DNA from 2 places in the Streptomyces sp. NPDC001100 genome. Region 1 is predicted to be linked to the other one. Evidence: riboswitches for the same ligand, from Rfam matches in the RefSeq annotation. Region 1 holds a riboswitch; the other holds the start of a gene.
The links. A riboswitch is a leader RNA that binds a small molecule or an ion and turns the genes downstream of it on or off. The one in region 1 is predicted to bind glycine.
Positions count from the first base shown of each region.

Region 1 (7,012 bases):
TCGTCCTGAAGATCGTCAAGCGGTTCCTCGACACGGGTGTGTCGCTGCAGAACATCCGCAGCGCCGTGCTGCACCTGCGGGAGTGCGACTTCCGCGATCTGGAGCGCATGACGCTGATGAGCGACGGCGCCACGGTCTACGAGTGCACCTCGCCGGACGAGGTCCACGCCCTGCTCCAGGGCGGCCAGGGGGTCTTCGGGATCGCCGTGGGCGTGGTGTGGCGGGATGTCGAGAGCGCCCTGTCGCAGCTGCACGGGGAGCGCGTCGACACCGGCGAGACGCTGCTCGGGGTCAACCCCGCCGACGAGCTGGCCAGGCGGCGCAACCGGGCCGTCTGAGGACCCGGCGGGAGCCGTGGCGGGGCATTGTCAGTGGCGTAGGGCAGCATCGGAGATGTGAGAACCGCGCCCACGATCCTGCATCTCGACATGGATGCCTTCTTCGCCTCGGCGGAGCAGGCATCCAAGCCGAGCCTGCGCGGGAAGGCCGTCGTCGTGGGCGGTCTCGGGCCGCGCGGGGTGGTGGCCACCGCCTCGTACGAGGCACGGGTTTTCGGGGTGAACTCGGCGATGCCCATGGCCCAGGCGCGCAGACTCGCTCCGAACGCCGCGTATCTCGTGCCGCGCTTCGGGTTCTACCGGTCGATCAGCGAGCAGGTGATGGCCCTGCTGCGGGCGCTGTCGCCGCTTGTGGAGCCGCTGAGCCTGGACGAGGCGTTCGTGGATCTGGAGGCCGGTGAGGCGGCCTGGGACGCCGAGTCCGCGCGGCGGGCCGGGGAGCGGCTCCGCGCCGACATACGGGCGGTCACGGGGCTCACCGGCTCGGTCGGTCTCGCGGCCTCCAAGATGCTCGCGAAGATCGCCTCCGAGCGGGCCAAGCCCGACGGGCTGGTGCTGATCGAGCCGGGGAGCGAGCGGGCGCTGCTGGGACCGTTGTCGGTGCGCACGCTGCCGGGGGTCGGACCGGCGACGGGCGACCATCTGCGGCGGGCCGGGATCACCACGGTCGACGAGATCGCCGAGGCGGGCGAGGACGAGCTCGTACGACTGGTCGGCAAGGCGCACGGGCACGCGCTGTACGCCATGGCGCTCGCGCACGACGAGCGGCCCGTGGTGGCCGAGCGGGAGACCAAGTCGGTGTCCGTCGAGGACACCTACGACGTGGACATCCACGATCGGATCCGGGTGGGCCTGGAGGTGCAGCGCCTAGCCGACCGGTGTGTACGGCGGCTGCGGGGCGCCGGGCTGTCGGGGCGGACCATCGTGCTCAAGGTGCGGCGGTACGACTTCTCGACGCTGACGCGCTCCGAGACGCTGCGCGGGCCCACCGACGACCCGGGGGTGGTGCGGGAGGCAGCGGCGCGGTTGCTGGACTCCGTGGACACCACGGGCGGGGTGCGGCTGCTGGGGGTGGGTGTCTCCGGGCTCGCCGACTACACGCAGGAGGACCTGTTCGCGCAGGCGGCGGGGGAGCAGGCCGACCTTCTTGAGGAGGAGCACACGGAGGAGGAAGAGGGAGGGGAGCAGCCGGCGCCCGTCGAGCGGCGCTGGCCCGCGGGCCACGATGTGCGTCACGCCGGGTTCGGGCACGGGTGGGTGCAGGGCAGCGGGCTGGGGCGGGTCACCGTGCGGTTTGAGACGCCGGAGGATGCCGGGCCCGGGCGGGTGCGGACGTTCCGGACCGACGATCCCGAGCTGGAGCCGGCGGAGCCGCTGCCGTTGGTGACGCGGGACGCGGGTGAACTGGCCGTGGCATCAGGGCAGTTGGTGGCGCCGCCCCCGGAGAATCGAAGACCCGCCGACCCTCTCGCCGCCTCGGCTCAGGCGTCGTCCGAGCCCGCCAGTCTGCCGAAGTCGCGGTCCGGGAGGGAGGGCGGTGGGGCCACGTCGAGGCCGTAGTGGTGGTAGAGCTGGAGTTCCTGGTCGGGGGAGAGGTGGCGGCCCACGCCGAAGTCGGGGGCGTCCTTGATCAGGGAGCGGTCGAAGGGGATGTGCAGGGTGCCCTCGATGAGCTCGCTGGGCTCCAGGGGGACGAAGGCGTCCCTGGAGAACAGGCCGGTGCGTATGGCCGCCCACTCCGGTACACCGGTCGCGTCGTCGAGGTAGACCTCGTCGATCGTGCCGATCTTGGCGCCGGTGCGGTCGAACGCCTTGCGGCCGATCAGGTTGCGCGGATCGATATCGGTCTGCACGGGCCCTCCTCCTGGTCGCAACTCATTCGTAAACTCTACAAAAGAGCACAATCGGGCCGGTGGCCACTCGAAAGCTCGGCTGCACCGCTCGCTGGTAGGCTGGCGAGCGGCTGCTGACCCCGTGCGGGAGAGTCCTCCAGACTTCATCGGAGGCGCCGAAGGAGCAAATCCTCCCCGGAATCTCTCAGGCCCACGTACCGCACGGACGAGGTCACTCTGGAAAGCAGGGCGGGTGCCGGCGACGGCCCTCGCTCTCACCGACGGTGAAAGCCGGTGACCCTCGGGTGACCGGTGAAGCTCTCAGGTTGAGATGACAGAGGGGGAGGCCGTCCGGCACCCCACTGTCGTGGTGCCCTCGAAGGTCGTGTCCGACCAGGAGGCCTCCCAAAATGACCACCCCTCGCACTTCGCTCTCCGAGCTCGAACAGGGCATCCCGTTCGAGCAGCGCCACATCGGCCCCGACCAGGAAGCGCGGGCCAAGATGCTCGCGCAGGTCGGCTACGGCTCGCTCGACGAGCTCACGGCCGCCGCGGTCCCCGATGTGATCAAGAACGCCGATTCCCTGGACCTGCCCGGTGCTCGTACCGAGGCCGAGGTGCTGGCCGAGCTGCGTTCCCTCGCGGACCGCAACGAGGTCCTCGGTTCCATGATCGGACTCGGGTACTACGGGACCTTCACCCCGCCCGTGATCCTGCGCAATGTCATGGAGAACCCGGCCTGGTACACGGCCTACACGCCGTACCAGCCGGAGATCTCCCAGGGGCGGCTCGAAGCCCTCCTCAACTTCCAGACCATGGTCGCCGACCTCACCGGGCTGCCGACCTCCGGCGCCTCCCTGCTCGACGAGGGCACGGCCGCCGCCGAGGCCGTGGCGCTCTCGCGGCGCATGGGTAAGAACAAGAAGGGTCTGTTCCTGGTCGACGCGGACGCGCTGCCGCAGACCATCGCCGTCATCGAGACCCGCGCCGAGCCGGCCGGTGTCGAGGTCGTCGTCGCCGACCTCAGCGACGGCATCCCGGCCGACATCGCCGAGCGCGAGATCAACGGCGTGCTCGTGCAGTACCCGGGCGCCTCCGGTGCCGTACGCGACATCAAGCCGCTGATCGAGCAGGCCCACGCGCTCGGCGCCCTCGTCACCGTCGCCGCCGATCTCCTCGCGCTCACGCTGCTCAAGTCGCCCGGCGAGCTGGGCGCGGACATCGCGGTCGGTACGACGCAACGCTTCGGGGTGCCGATGGGCTTCGGCGGGCCGCACGCCGGATACATGGCCGTGCACGAGAAGTTCGCGCGCAGCCTGCCCGGGCGGCTCGTGGGCGTCTCCGTCGACGCCGACGGACACAAGGCCTACCGCCTCGCCCTGCAGACCCGCGAACAGCACATCCGCCGCGAGAAGGCCACCAGCAACATCTGCACCGCCCAGGTGCTCCTCGCCGTCATGGCCGGCATGTACGCCGTCTACCACGGGCCCGAGGGGCTCAAGGGCATCGCGCGGCGGACGCACCGGTACGCCACGATCCTCGCCGCCGGGCTCACCGCCGGCGGTGTCGAGGTTGTCCACGGCGGCTACTTCGACACGCTGACCGCGCGCGTTCCCGGCCGGGCCGCCGAGGCCGTCGCCGCCGCCCGCGAGGACGGGGTCAACCTCCACCTCGTGGACGCGGACCAGGTGTCCATCGCCTGCGACGAGACCACCACCCGCGCCCAACTGGCCGCCGTATGGGCCGCGTTCGGGGTCGAAGGGGACATCGAGGCGCTCGACGCGACCGCTGAGGACACGCTGCCCGAGGCGCTGCTGCGGAACGACGCGTACCTCACGCACCCCGTCTTCCGGGACCACCGTTCCGAGACCGCGATGCTGCGCTACCTGCGCAAGCTGGCCGACCGGGACTACGCGCTAGACCGGGGCATGATCCCGCTGGGCTCCTGCACGATGAAGCTCAACGCGACCACCGAGATGGAGCCGGTCACCTGGCCCGAGTTCGGGCAGCTGCACCCCTTCGCGCCCGCCGAGCAGGCGCAGGGATACCTCACGCTCATCAGGGAGTTGGAGGAGCGGCTGGCCGAGGTCACCGGGTACGACAAGGTGTCGCTGCAGCCCAACGCCGGTTCGCAGGGCGAGTTGGCCGGACTGCTGGCGGTGCGTGGGTACCACCGGGCCAACGGTGACGAGCAGCGGACCGTGTGTCTGATCCCGTCCTCCGCGCACGGCACGAATGCCGCGAGTGCCGTGATGGCCGGGATGAAGGTCGTCGTCGTGAAGACCGCCGAGGACGGCGAGATCGACGTCGAGGACCTGCGGGCGAAGATCGAGCAGTACCGCGACGAGCTGTCGGTGCTGATGATCACCTACCCGTCCACGCACGGGGTGTTCGAGGAGCACGTCGCCGACATCTGCGCGCAGGTCCACGAGGCGGGCGGGCAGGTCTACGTCGACGGCGCCAACCTCAACGCCCTTGTGGGGCTTGCCAAGCCGGGGCACTTCGGCGGCGATGTCTCGCATCTGAATCTGCACAAGACGTTCTGCATTCCGCACGGTGGGGGTGGGCCGGGTGTCGGGCCGGTGGGCGTGCGCTCGCACCTGGCGCCGTATCTGCCGAACCATCCCTTGCAGCCTGCGGCCGGTCCTGAGACGGGAGTTGGGCCGATCTCCGCTGCTCCCTGGGGCTCGGCCGGGATTCTGCCGATCTCCTGGGCGTACGTCCGGCTCATGGGCGGCGAGGGGCTGAAGCGCGCCACGCAGGTGGCGGTCCTCAGCGCCAACTACATCGCCAAGCGGCTCGAACCGCACTACCCCGTGCTCTACACCGGGCCCGGCGGGCTCGTCGCGCACGAGTGCATCATCGATCTGCGGCCGATCAGCAAGGCGACCGGTGTCTCCGTCGACGACATCGCCAAGCGGCTCATCGACTACGGCTTCCACGCGCCGACCATGTCGTTCCCGGTGGCCGGCACGCTGATGATCGAGCCGACCGAGTCCGAGGACCTGATCGAGCTGGACCGGTTCTGCGAGGCGATGATCGCGATTCGCGGAGAGATCGAGAAGGTCGGCGCGGGGGAGTGGCCGGCCGAGGACAACCCGCTGCGGAACGCGCCGCACACCGCTGCCGCGTTGGGTGGGGAGTGGGGGCACGCCTACTCGCGCGAGGAGGCTGTCTTCCCGGCGGGTGTTTCCGTTGCCGACAAGTACTGGCCGCCTGTGCGGCGGATCGACCAGGCCTTTGGGGACAGGAACCTTGTTTGTTCCTGCCCGCCGTTGGATGCGTACGAGGACTGAGGCTCGGAGTTCGGCTGCGGGTCCGTTGCGGCTGGGCGCGCCCCGTGGCGGAGCCACAAATTGATACAGCCCCGCGTCCTGAAGGAGCGCTCTGGCTCAGGTTGGATATGAGTGGGTCTGGGTTGCCTTGACGGCGGCCCAGACCGACGCCCCCTGATGCAGGTCCAGTTCGGCTGCTGCCGGTGTCGTCAGGTCTGCTGCCAGGGGGAGTTCGCCGGTCAGGTCGACGCGGATCTGGTCGCCGTGGGTTTCCAGGCCCGCTACCTCGCAGTGCCAGAGGTTGCGGGCGCTGGCGCCGGTCGGGCGGTCTCGGAAGAGAGTCACCGCGCTTGGTGGGAACGCCACGAACACCTCGCCGGTCAGGTCCTCCGTGGTGGTGATCGTGGGGCCGGTGTCGAGTGTGACCGTGTGGCCGTCGGCGCTGCCCTTGTAGAGGTTGAGGCCGACGAGTTGGGCGATGTAGTCCGTGCGCGGGTGGCGGGCGATGTCGGCGGGGGTGCCCTGCTGGACGATCGTGCCGTGCTCGATCACCACCAGCCGGTCGGCCAACACCATGGCGTCCAGGGGGTCGTGGGTGACCAGGACGGCTACCGCTTCGAACTCCGCGAGATGGCGGCGGAGTTGGGCCCGTACGTCCAGGCGGGTGCGGGCGTCCAGGGCGGCCAGGGGTTCGTCGAGGAGCAGGAGGCGTGGGTGGGTCGCCAACGCCCTTGCCACGGCCACGCGTTGAGCCTGGCCGCCGGAGAGTCCCCGGGGCTTGGCGCTCGCGTGCTCGGTGAGGCCCATCCTCTCCAGCCACTCGGCGGCGATGGCCCGGGACTCCGCCTTGGTCGCGCCCTGGCAGCGCGGGCCGAAACCGACGTTGTCGAGTGCGGTGAGGTGCGGGAAGAGGAGGTAGTCCTGGAAGACGACTCCCACCGGGCGGGACTCCGGGGGCATACGGTCCAACTCCGTGCCGTCCAGCCGTAGATGACCGTCCGTCAGGCCGACCAGGCCGGCCAGGGCTCGCAACGCGGTTGTCTTGCCCGCGCCGTTGGGGCCGAGGAGGGCGACCACGTCTCCCGGTGCGGCGGCCAGCTCGACGTCCAGGCGGAAGGTGCCGCGGTCCACGACGAGATGGGCGTCGAGGCCCTTGTCAGGTGTGGTGATGAGGTAGCTCATGAGGTGGTCATCCAGCGGTCCCGAAGTCCTGCCAGGACCGCGATCGAAACGGCCAGGAGGACCAGGCTGAGGGCGATCGCCGCTTCCGGGTCGTTCTGGAGGGCGAGGTAGACCGCGAGGGGCATGGTCTGGGTGCGGCCCGGGAAGTTGCCGGCGAAGGTGATCGTCGCACCGAACTCGCCCAGCGCACGGGCCCAGGCGAGCACCGAGCCGGCTGCGATGCCGGGGGCGATCAGGGGGAGTGTGACCCGGCGGAACGCCGTGAAGCGGGAGGCGCCGAGGGTCTGGGCAGCCTCCTCGTAGCGGGGGTCGGCGGCTCGCAGGGTGCCCTCGACGCTGATGACCAGGAACGGCATCGCGACGAACGCCTCCGCGACCACGACGC
Region 1 covers NZ_JBSFKO010000040.1:8,367-15,378, forward strand. Annotated here, with positions in the region: gene ACWDEW_RS39585 (MerR family transcriptional regulator) at 1-338, shown strand, start outside; gene ACWDEW_RS39590 (DNA polymerase IV) at 396-1,898, shown strand; gene ACWDEW_RS39595 (PRC-barrel domain-containing protein) at 1,820-2,191, opposite strand; glycine riboswitch at 2,306-2,401, shown strand; gene gcvP (aminomethyl-transferring glycine dehydrogenase) at 2,581-5,466, shown strand; gene ACWDEW_RS39605 (ABC transporter ATP-binding protein) at 5,563-6,627, opposite strand; gene ACWDEW_RS39610 (ABC transporter permease) at 6,624-7,012, opposite strand, start outside.

Region 2 (7,012 bases), on a different contig from region 1:
CGGCCCTGAACGCCCTTCGTCTCGGCGCTCACTACCGCCGCTTCCTCGGCCGCGCTCGGGGCCGTTTCCGCAGTCGGCTCGTGCAATGGTGCCGTCATCTGGCAGGGACCCCTCTCAACCGGCGGTAGCCGGCCCACACTTGCCGCTGTGGCGGCCATGATCAGTCCGTAGTACATCGGGGCGAACGGCCCCTGGTGCGGGAGTCTTCAACGCTTTGGTGATCTGCTGCCAGACTTGACGGTGAATGGATGCGTAAACGTGATGCGGGCTGGAGGGTTCCGTTATACGGACAACGGGTAACGCCCCCCGGACGCGGGGCAGTTGGGACAGATCACCGATTCGGCGCTTTTTGGGGCACCAGACCGCGATCTACGCGCGAAGAAATGTGTCGTCGACGTAAATCCTGCGGAGAAGCGGGGAAGAGGACTCGCCGGGTCAGTATCCACCACGGGCGGGCGGGTAGCCGTACCCGCCCGCCTGGGCGGGCGCCGCTTGGGCCTCGCGGTCGTAGAACGGGCGGGCGTTCGCCCGCAGCCACAGGGCCACCGGGTCGTAGTCGTCGGACATCGCCACGGTCGACACCGGCAGCCCGTCCGGGACCGCGCCGATCGACTGCTGCATCATCGCGCGCACCGAGTCCACGGCGGGCGGACTGGTGTCGTAGACATCCAGACCGATCGCGAGATACGGCGCCCCGAGCGCGGGCTGCACCCAGGCGCGGCGGAGGGTGCGGACCGCCGGGGTACGGTGGGCGTTCTGCGTGAGCAGGCCGTAGAACTGCGGGACCTCGATCGCCGGCTCCGTCAGGCGCAGGGGCCCTGCGGGCTGGCGCTCCAGGCCGGTGGCGATGCGGCGCAGGTCCAGCCAGGGGATGCCGACGCCGCCGCCGGGGGCGTGCGGGTTGAGCCAGAGGCCGAAGTGGTCGGGGTAGAGGGTGCGGGCCACGTCCAGGCCGTCGACCACCTCGTAGGAGCGGTTCCAGCCGCTGGCGGAGAGCTCCTGGGCGGAGGTCACGCAGGGGGCGTAGCCGTAGCCCTCCACGTGCATGTTTCCGTACTGGGCGTCCGGGGAGCCGGACTGGCCGTGCCACAGGAGCATCCAGATCTGGCCGGAGTGGGGGGTCGCGAGGGCGCGCAGGAGCGCCTCGTAGGCGTCGTAGCGCCCGGGCGTCACCTGGCGCAGCATGTGCTCGACCTGGCCGGTCGCGGTGCCGCTGGCGCTCACGTGTACCGCCCCTTCTGGTGGTTGGCCTGCGTTGGGGTCCAGCTTAAGCGCCCAATGGGTGGGGGCTCAGTGTCCGTTGGCGAGTGCGGGTGCGTCGTGGCTTGTCGCGCCCTGCGGCAGAGCCGCAAATCGACACAGCCCCGCGCCCCCGGGCCAGCTGCCCTCAACGGCGATTGCTAGTGACCCTGTGTATAGAAAGGACGCACTGTCTGGCGCATCCACTCCGCCACCGGGTCCTGTGTCACGTCGAGGAGGACCAGGTTGACCGGCCATTTGACCTCGGCCCTGGTGAGGGCGCGGGACAGGGCGTCCATGGGGGCCGCCCTCAGGTCGCCGTCCCAGTTGGTCAGTTCCACACCCACGAACATGACCGGGTCGGCGGTCTCGATCGCGGCCAGGCAGCGGCGGGCGGTGCCGACCACGCCGATGGCGGCGAACTCGGCGGAGGCCGCGGCGAGGAAGTCGACCGGGTCGTCCTGCCAGTCGGGTTCGAAGAGGCGGACCCGGCCGCCGCTGGTGGGGCCGTCCAGGGCGCTGCGGCCGATGCGGCACAGTTCGGCCACGGCGGCGGGCGGGAGCGGGATGCCGACCACGCCGTCCGGGTTCACCGCGATGCCCACCTGCGGGGGCAGCCCGCGGGCGAACTCCACCGCGGGCGCGATCGTGAACGACAGATGCGAGCCGACGACCTGGCGGAACTGCTCCTCGGAGCTGAAGACCGGGACGAAGGCCTGCCCGTCGATGTCCAGCGTGGGCAGGTCCAGGGGTCCGCTGTGCGGGCCGCCGCCGCTGGGCAGCGGGACCCAGACGAAGCTGCGGGACAGCACCTCGATGATCCGGCCGCCGGCCGAGGGCAGGCCGAGGGAGACCGAGAGCACCTCCTCCAGCTCGTTGCCGGGCCATCCGCCGTGCGGATGCGGGTGGGGGTACGCCTGACCGGGGAAGTCCGCCGGGAAGTCCATCTACCTACCGCCTGCTGGTGAAACCGCCTGCTGTAAACGTGCTGTGACGGAAAAGGCTAGCGGCTCAGTCCGCGAAGTCGATCCGGCGCAGCACGTCCGCCGCGTCCCGGTCCAGCAGGACCGCCGAGCCCACGCCGTGCGGCAGGTCGCCGCGCTCCACGGCGCACAACAGGCGGGCGGCGGCCCGGCGGTGGCGCAGGAACGCGTACCGCGAGACGCCCCGGCCGCGCTCGCGCTGGCCGTCGAGCGCGGTGTCCGGGCTGACGTCGAGGAACACCAGGTGCAGGGTGCCGCCGCGGCGGTGGGCGGCGCGGGCCAGCCAGCCGCGCACCCAGGTCTGGGTGCCGCAGTCGTGCACGACGGCTCCGGACGCGGAGCGCAGGGTGCGGCGCAGTCCGGCGTAGTGGGCGAGGCGGACCAGGGGGCGGTAGACCGCGTACGGGAGGAGGCCAGATATACGGGACGCCCGAGTCTCCCAGCGGTCCCTCGCGTCCTGGCTGTCGACGCGGGCTCCGTCGCCGCTGACCGCGCGCCGCATCAGCGTGGACTTGCCGCTGCCGGGCAGGCCGGTGACCACGACCAGGTCGCGGCGGCCGAAGCGGAGTCCGTGCGGGCTGCGGCCGGCGCGCTCGCGGAGGTCGCGGACGACCGGTGCCGGGCGGGCCGGGCATGCCTCCCCGGCCGGGGCCGAGGGCTGCTCGGGCAGCGTTACGGCCGAGGTCGTGGCGTACACCGTGGTCCTTGTCACCGTGATCGTCCTCCCTGCGGGGTCAGGAAAGATTCTCCCCAACGAACGTAAAGAGAAGGTAATGCACGGTGTCTCGCGGTTCCGTTCGCTTCCGGCCACAGGCCTGTTACAAAGCCTGTGCGATGATGTGCGCGCCTAACTGCATACCGGCCGCTTGAATCCGCGCGGGAGAGTCCCCGGTCGTACGTCGTCAGTCGTACGACGCTCGGGGCGCCGAAGGAGCAAGTCCCTCCCTTGAATCTCTCAGGCCCAGTTACCGCGCGGGCGAGGCACATCTGAAAAGCGGACCGCCGTCGCCGGTGGTCCCACCCAAGGTGCAACCCGTGACCCGTGCGTGTCCCGCGCGGTCATGGCGAACCTCTCAGGTTCCGATGACAGATGGGGAGGAACGACCTCGCCGTCATGCCTTGGGAGACCGACCGATGAGCAGTACCGCCGCCCCCCGTCGTACCGCGCTCGACGCGCTGCACCGCTCGCTCGGTGCGACGATGACCGACTTCGCCGGCTGGGACATGCCGCTGCGCTACGGCTCCGAGCGCGACGAACACCTCGCCGTCCGCACGAAGGCCGGCCTCTTCGACCTCTCGCACATGGGCGAGATCACGGTCACCGGACCGGACGCGGCCCAACTCCTCAACTACGCGCTCGTCGGCAACATCGCCTCCGTGGGCGTCGGCCGCGCCCGCTACACCATGATCTGCCAGGCCGACGGCGGCATCCTCGACGACCTCATCGTCTACCGGCTGGCCGAGACCGAGTACATGGTCGTCGCCAACGCGTCCAACGCCCAGATTGTCCTGGACTCGCTGGTCGAGCGAGCCGAGGGCTTCGACGCCGACGTCCGCGACGACCGTGACGCGTACGCGCTGCTCGCCGTCCAGGGCCCCGAGTCCCCCGGCATCCTCGCCTCGCTCACCGACGCCGACCTCGACGGCCTCAAGTACTACGCCGGTCTGCCCGGCACGGTCGCGGGTGTCCCCGCGCTGATCGCGCGCACCGGCTACACCGGCGAGGACGGCTTCGAGCTGTTCGTCGCCCCCGGTGACGCGGAGAAGCTGTGGGAGGCACTGACCGAGGCCGGAGCCGCGGCCGGGCTGATCCCCTGCGGCCTGTCCTGCCGGGACACGCTCCGCCTGGAGGCGGGCATGCCGCTGTACGGCCACGAGCTGTCGACCGCCCTCACCCCGTTCGACGCCGGGCTCGGCCGGGTCGTGAAGTTCGAGAAGGACGGCGACTTCGTCGGGCGCACGGCTCTTGAGGCCGCCGCCGAGCGCGCCGCCGAGCAGCCGCCGCGCGTCCTGGTCGGCCTGATCGCCGAGGGCCGCCGGGTCCCGCGCGCCGGGTACTCCGTCGTCGCCGACGGCCGGGTGATCGGCGAGATCACCTCCGGCGCCCCCTCCCCCACGCTGGGCAGGCCCATCGCGATGGCCTACGTCGACGCCGCGCACTCGGCGCCGGGCACGGCCGGTGTCGGCGTGGACATCCGGGGCAGCCACGAGCCGTACGAGGTCGTGGCGCTGCCGTTCTACAAGCGCCGGAAGTGACAGTCGTCGTAGCGTCGAGTCCGTGACCGGGCGGATCGCCTCTGTTCCCCCTGTTCGGCGATCCCTTCCGCATTCCCCCCTTCACCAGCACTCCCCCGCGTACAGGAGAATTCACGCCATGAGCAACCACCCCGAGAATCTGCGGTACAGCAAGGAACACGAGTGGCTGACGGCCGCCGTCGACGGTGTCGCGACCGTCGGCATCACCGAGTACGCGGCCAACGCGCTCGGCGACGTCGTCTACGCCCAGCTCCCCGAGGTCGGCACCACGGTGACCGCGGGCGAGTCCTGCGGCGAGCTGGAGTCGACCAAGTCGGTGTCGGACCTGTACGCGCCGGTCACCGGTGAGGTCGTGGAGATCAACTCGGCCGTCGTGGACGAACCCGCACTGGTCAACTCCGAGCCCTTCGAGGGCGGTTGGCTGTTCAAGGTGCGGATCACGGAGGAGCCCGGCGACCTGCTCTCCGCCGACGAGTACACCGCCTTCACCGCCGGCTGAGGAGTCGCAGAACCATGTCCGTCCTGAACACGCCCCTGCACGAGCTCGACCCGGACATCGCCGCCGCGGTCGACGCCGAGCTGCGCCGTCAGCAGTCCACGCTGGAGATGATCGCCTCGGAGAACTTCGCTCCGGTCGCGGTCATGGAGGCGCAGGGCTCCGTCCTCACCAACAAGTACGCCGAGGGGTACCCGGGCCGTCGTTACTACGGCGGCTGCGAGTACGTCGACGTGGCCGAGCAGATCGCGATCGACCGGGTCAAGGAGCTGTTCGGCGCCGAGTACGCCAACGTGCAGCCGCACTCGGGCGCCTCCGCCAACCAGGCCGCCCTGTTCGCGCTGGCCCAGCCCGGCGACACCATCCTCGGCCTCGACCTGGCGCACGGCGGCCACCTCACCCACGGGATGCGGCTGAACTTCTCGGGCAGGCAGTTCGACGTGGTCGCCTACCACGTGGACGCGCAGACCGGTCTGGTCGACATGGCCGAGCTGGAGAAGCTCGCCAAGGAGCACCGCCCGAAGGTCATCATCGCGGGCTGGTCGGCGTACCCGCGGCAGCTGGACTTCGCCGAGTTCCGCCGGATCGCGGACGAGGTCGAGGCGTACCTGTGGGTCGACATGGCGCACTTCGCGGGCCTGGTGGCGGCCGGCCTCCACCCGAACCCCGTCCCGTACGCGGACGTCGTCACCTCCACCACCCACAAGACGCTGGGCGGCCCGCGCGGCGGGATCATCCTCGCCAGGCAGTCGTTCGCGAAGAAGCTGAACTCCTCCGTCTTCCCCGGCTTCCAGGGCGGTCCGCTGGAGCATGTGATCGCCGCCAAGGCCGTCTCCTTCAAGGTCGCGGCGGGCGAGGACTTCAAGGAGCGCCAGCGGCGTACGGTTGAGGGTGCCAGGCTGCTCGCCGAGCGCCTGGTGCGGGACGACGTGAAGGCCGTAGGGGTCGACGTCCTGTCGGGCGGCACGGACGTGCACCTCGTCCTGGTCGACCTGCGGAACTCCGAACTCGACGGACAGCAGGCCGAGGACCGGCTCCACGAGGTCGGCATCACGGTCAACCGCAACGCCGTCCCGAACGACCCGCGGCCCCCGATGGTCACCTCCGGCCTGCGCATCGGCACGCCGGCGCTGGCGACCCGCGGCTTCGGTGCCGAGGACTTCGCCGAGGTCGCGGACGTCATCGCGGAGACGCTCAAGCCGTCGTACGACGTGGCGGGCCTGAAGGCCCGGGTCACGGCGCTGGCGGAGAAGTACCCGCTGTATCCGGGTCTGTAGTCCGCGTATCGGGCCCTGCCCGGTCCGCCGGGCTGTAGTCGCCCACCGGGGGCGCCGCGCACACTGGGAGGTGTGCGCGGCGCTCCATCCCTTGCACCACCCCGCACGTCTTGCGTTCTGAGGAGTCACCGTGGCCATCTCGGTCTTCGACCTGTTCTCGATCGGCATCGGCCCGTCCAGCTCCCACACGGTCGGCCCGATGCGGGCGGCCCGCATGTTCGCGCGCCGGCTGCGCAACGAGGAGCTGCTGGACTCCGTCGCCTCCGTCCGCACCGAGCTCTACGGCTCGCTCGGCGCGACCGGGCACGGGCACGGCACCCCGAAGGCGGTGCTGCTCGGCCTGGAGGGCGAGTCGCCGCGCACGGTGGACGTGGAGGGGGCCGACGAACGGGTCGAGCAGATCAAGGCCGCCGGACGCATCCGGCTCCTCGGCGAGCACGAGATCCCGTTCGACTTCGACGCCGACCTGAAGCTGCACCGCCGTAAAGCCCTGCCGTACCACGCGAACGGCATGACGCTGTGGGCGTACGACGCGGCGGGCGCCGAGCTGCTGTCCAAGACGTACTACTCGGTGGGCGGCGGATTCGTCGTCGACGAGGAGGCGGTCGGCGCCGACCGGATCAAGCTGGACGACACGGTCCTCAAGTACCCCTTCCGCACCGGCGACGAGCTGCTGCGCCTCACCCAGGAGACCGGTCTGTCGATCTCCGCGCTGATGCTGGAGAACGAGCGGGCCTGGCGCACGGAGGAGGAGATCCGGG
Region 2 covers NZ_JBSFKO010000004.1:73,679-80,690, reverse strand. Annotated here, with positions in the region: gene ACWDEW_RS06765 (ABC transporter permease) at 1-98, opposite strand, end outside; gene ACWDEW_RS06760 (enhanced serine sensitivity protein SseB C-terminal domain-containing protein) at 436-1,224, opposite strand; gene ACWDEW_RS06755 (enhanced serine sensitivity protein SseB) at 1,401-2,186, opposite strand; gene ACWDEW_RS06750 (AAA family ATPase) at 2,251-2,940, opposite strand; glycine riboswitch at 3,090-3,203, shown strand; glycine riboswitch at 3,204-3,322, shown strand; gene gcvT (glycine cleavage system aminomethyltransferase GcvT) at 3,357-4,478, shown strand; gene gcvH (glycine cleavage system protein GcvH) at 4,597-4,977, shown strand; gene glyA (serine hydroxymethyltransferase) at 4,992-6,251, shown strand; gene ACWDEW_RS06730 (L-serine ammonia-lyase) at 6,382-7,012, shown strand, end outside.
Region 2: another riboswitch for glycine. It lies ahead of gcvT (glycine cleavage system aminomethyltransferase GcvT); the one in region 1 lies ahead of gcvP (aminomethyl-transferring glycine dehydrogenase).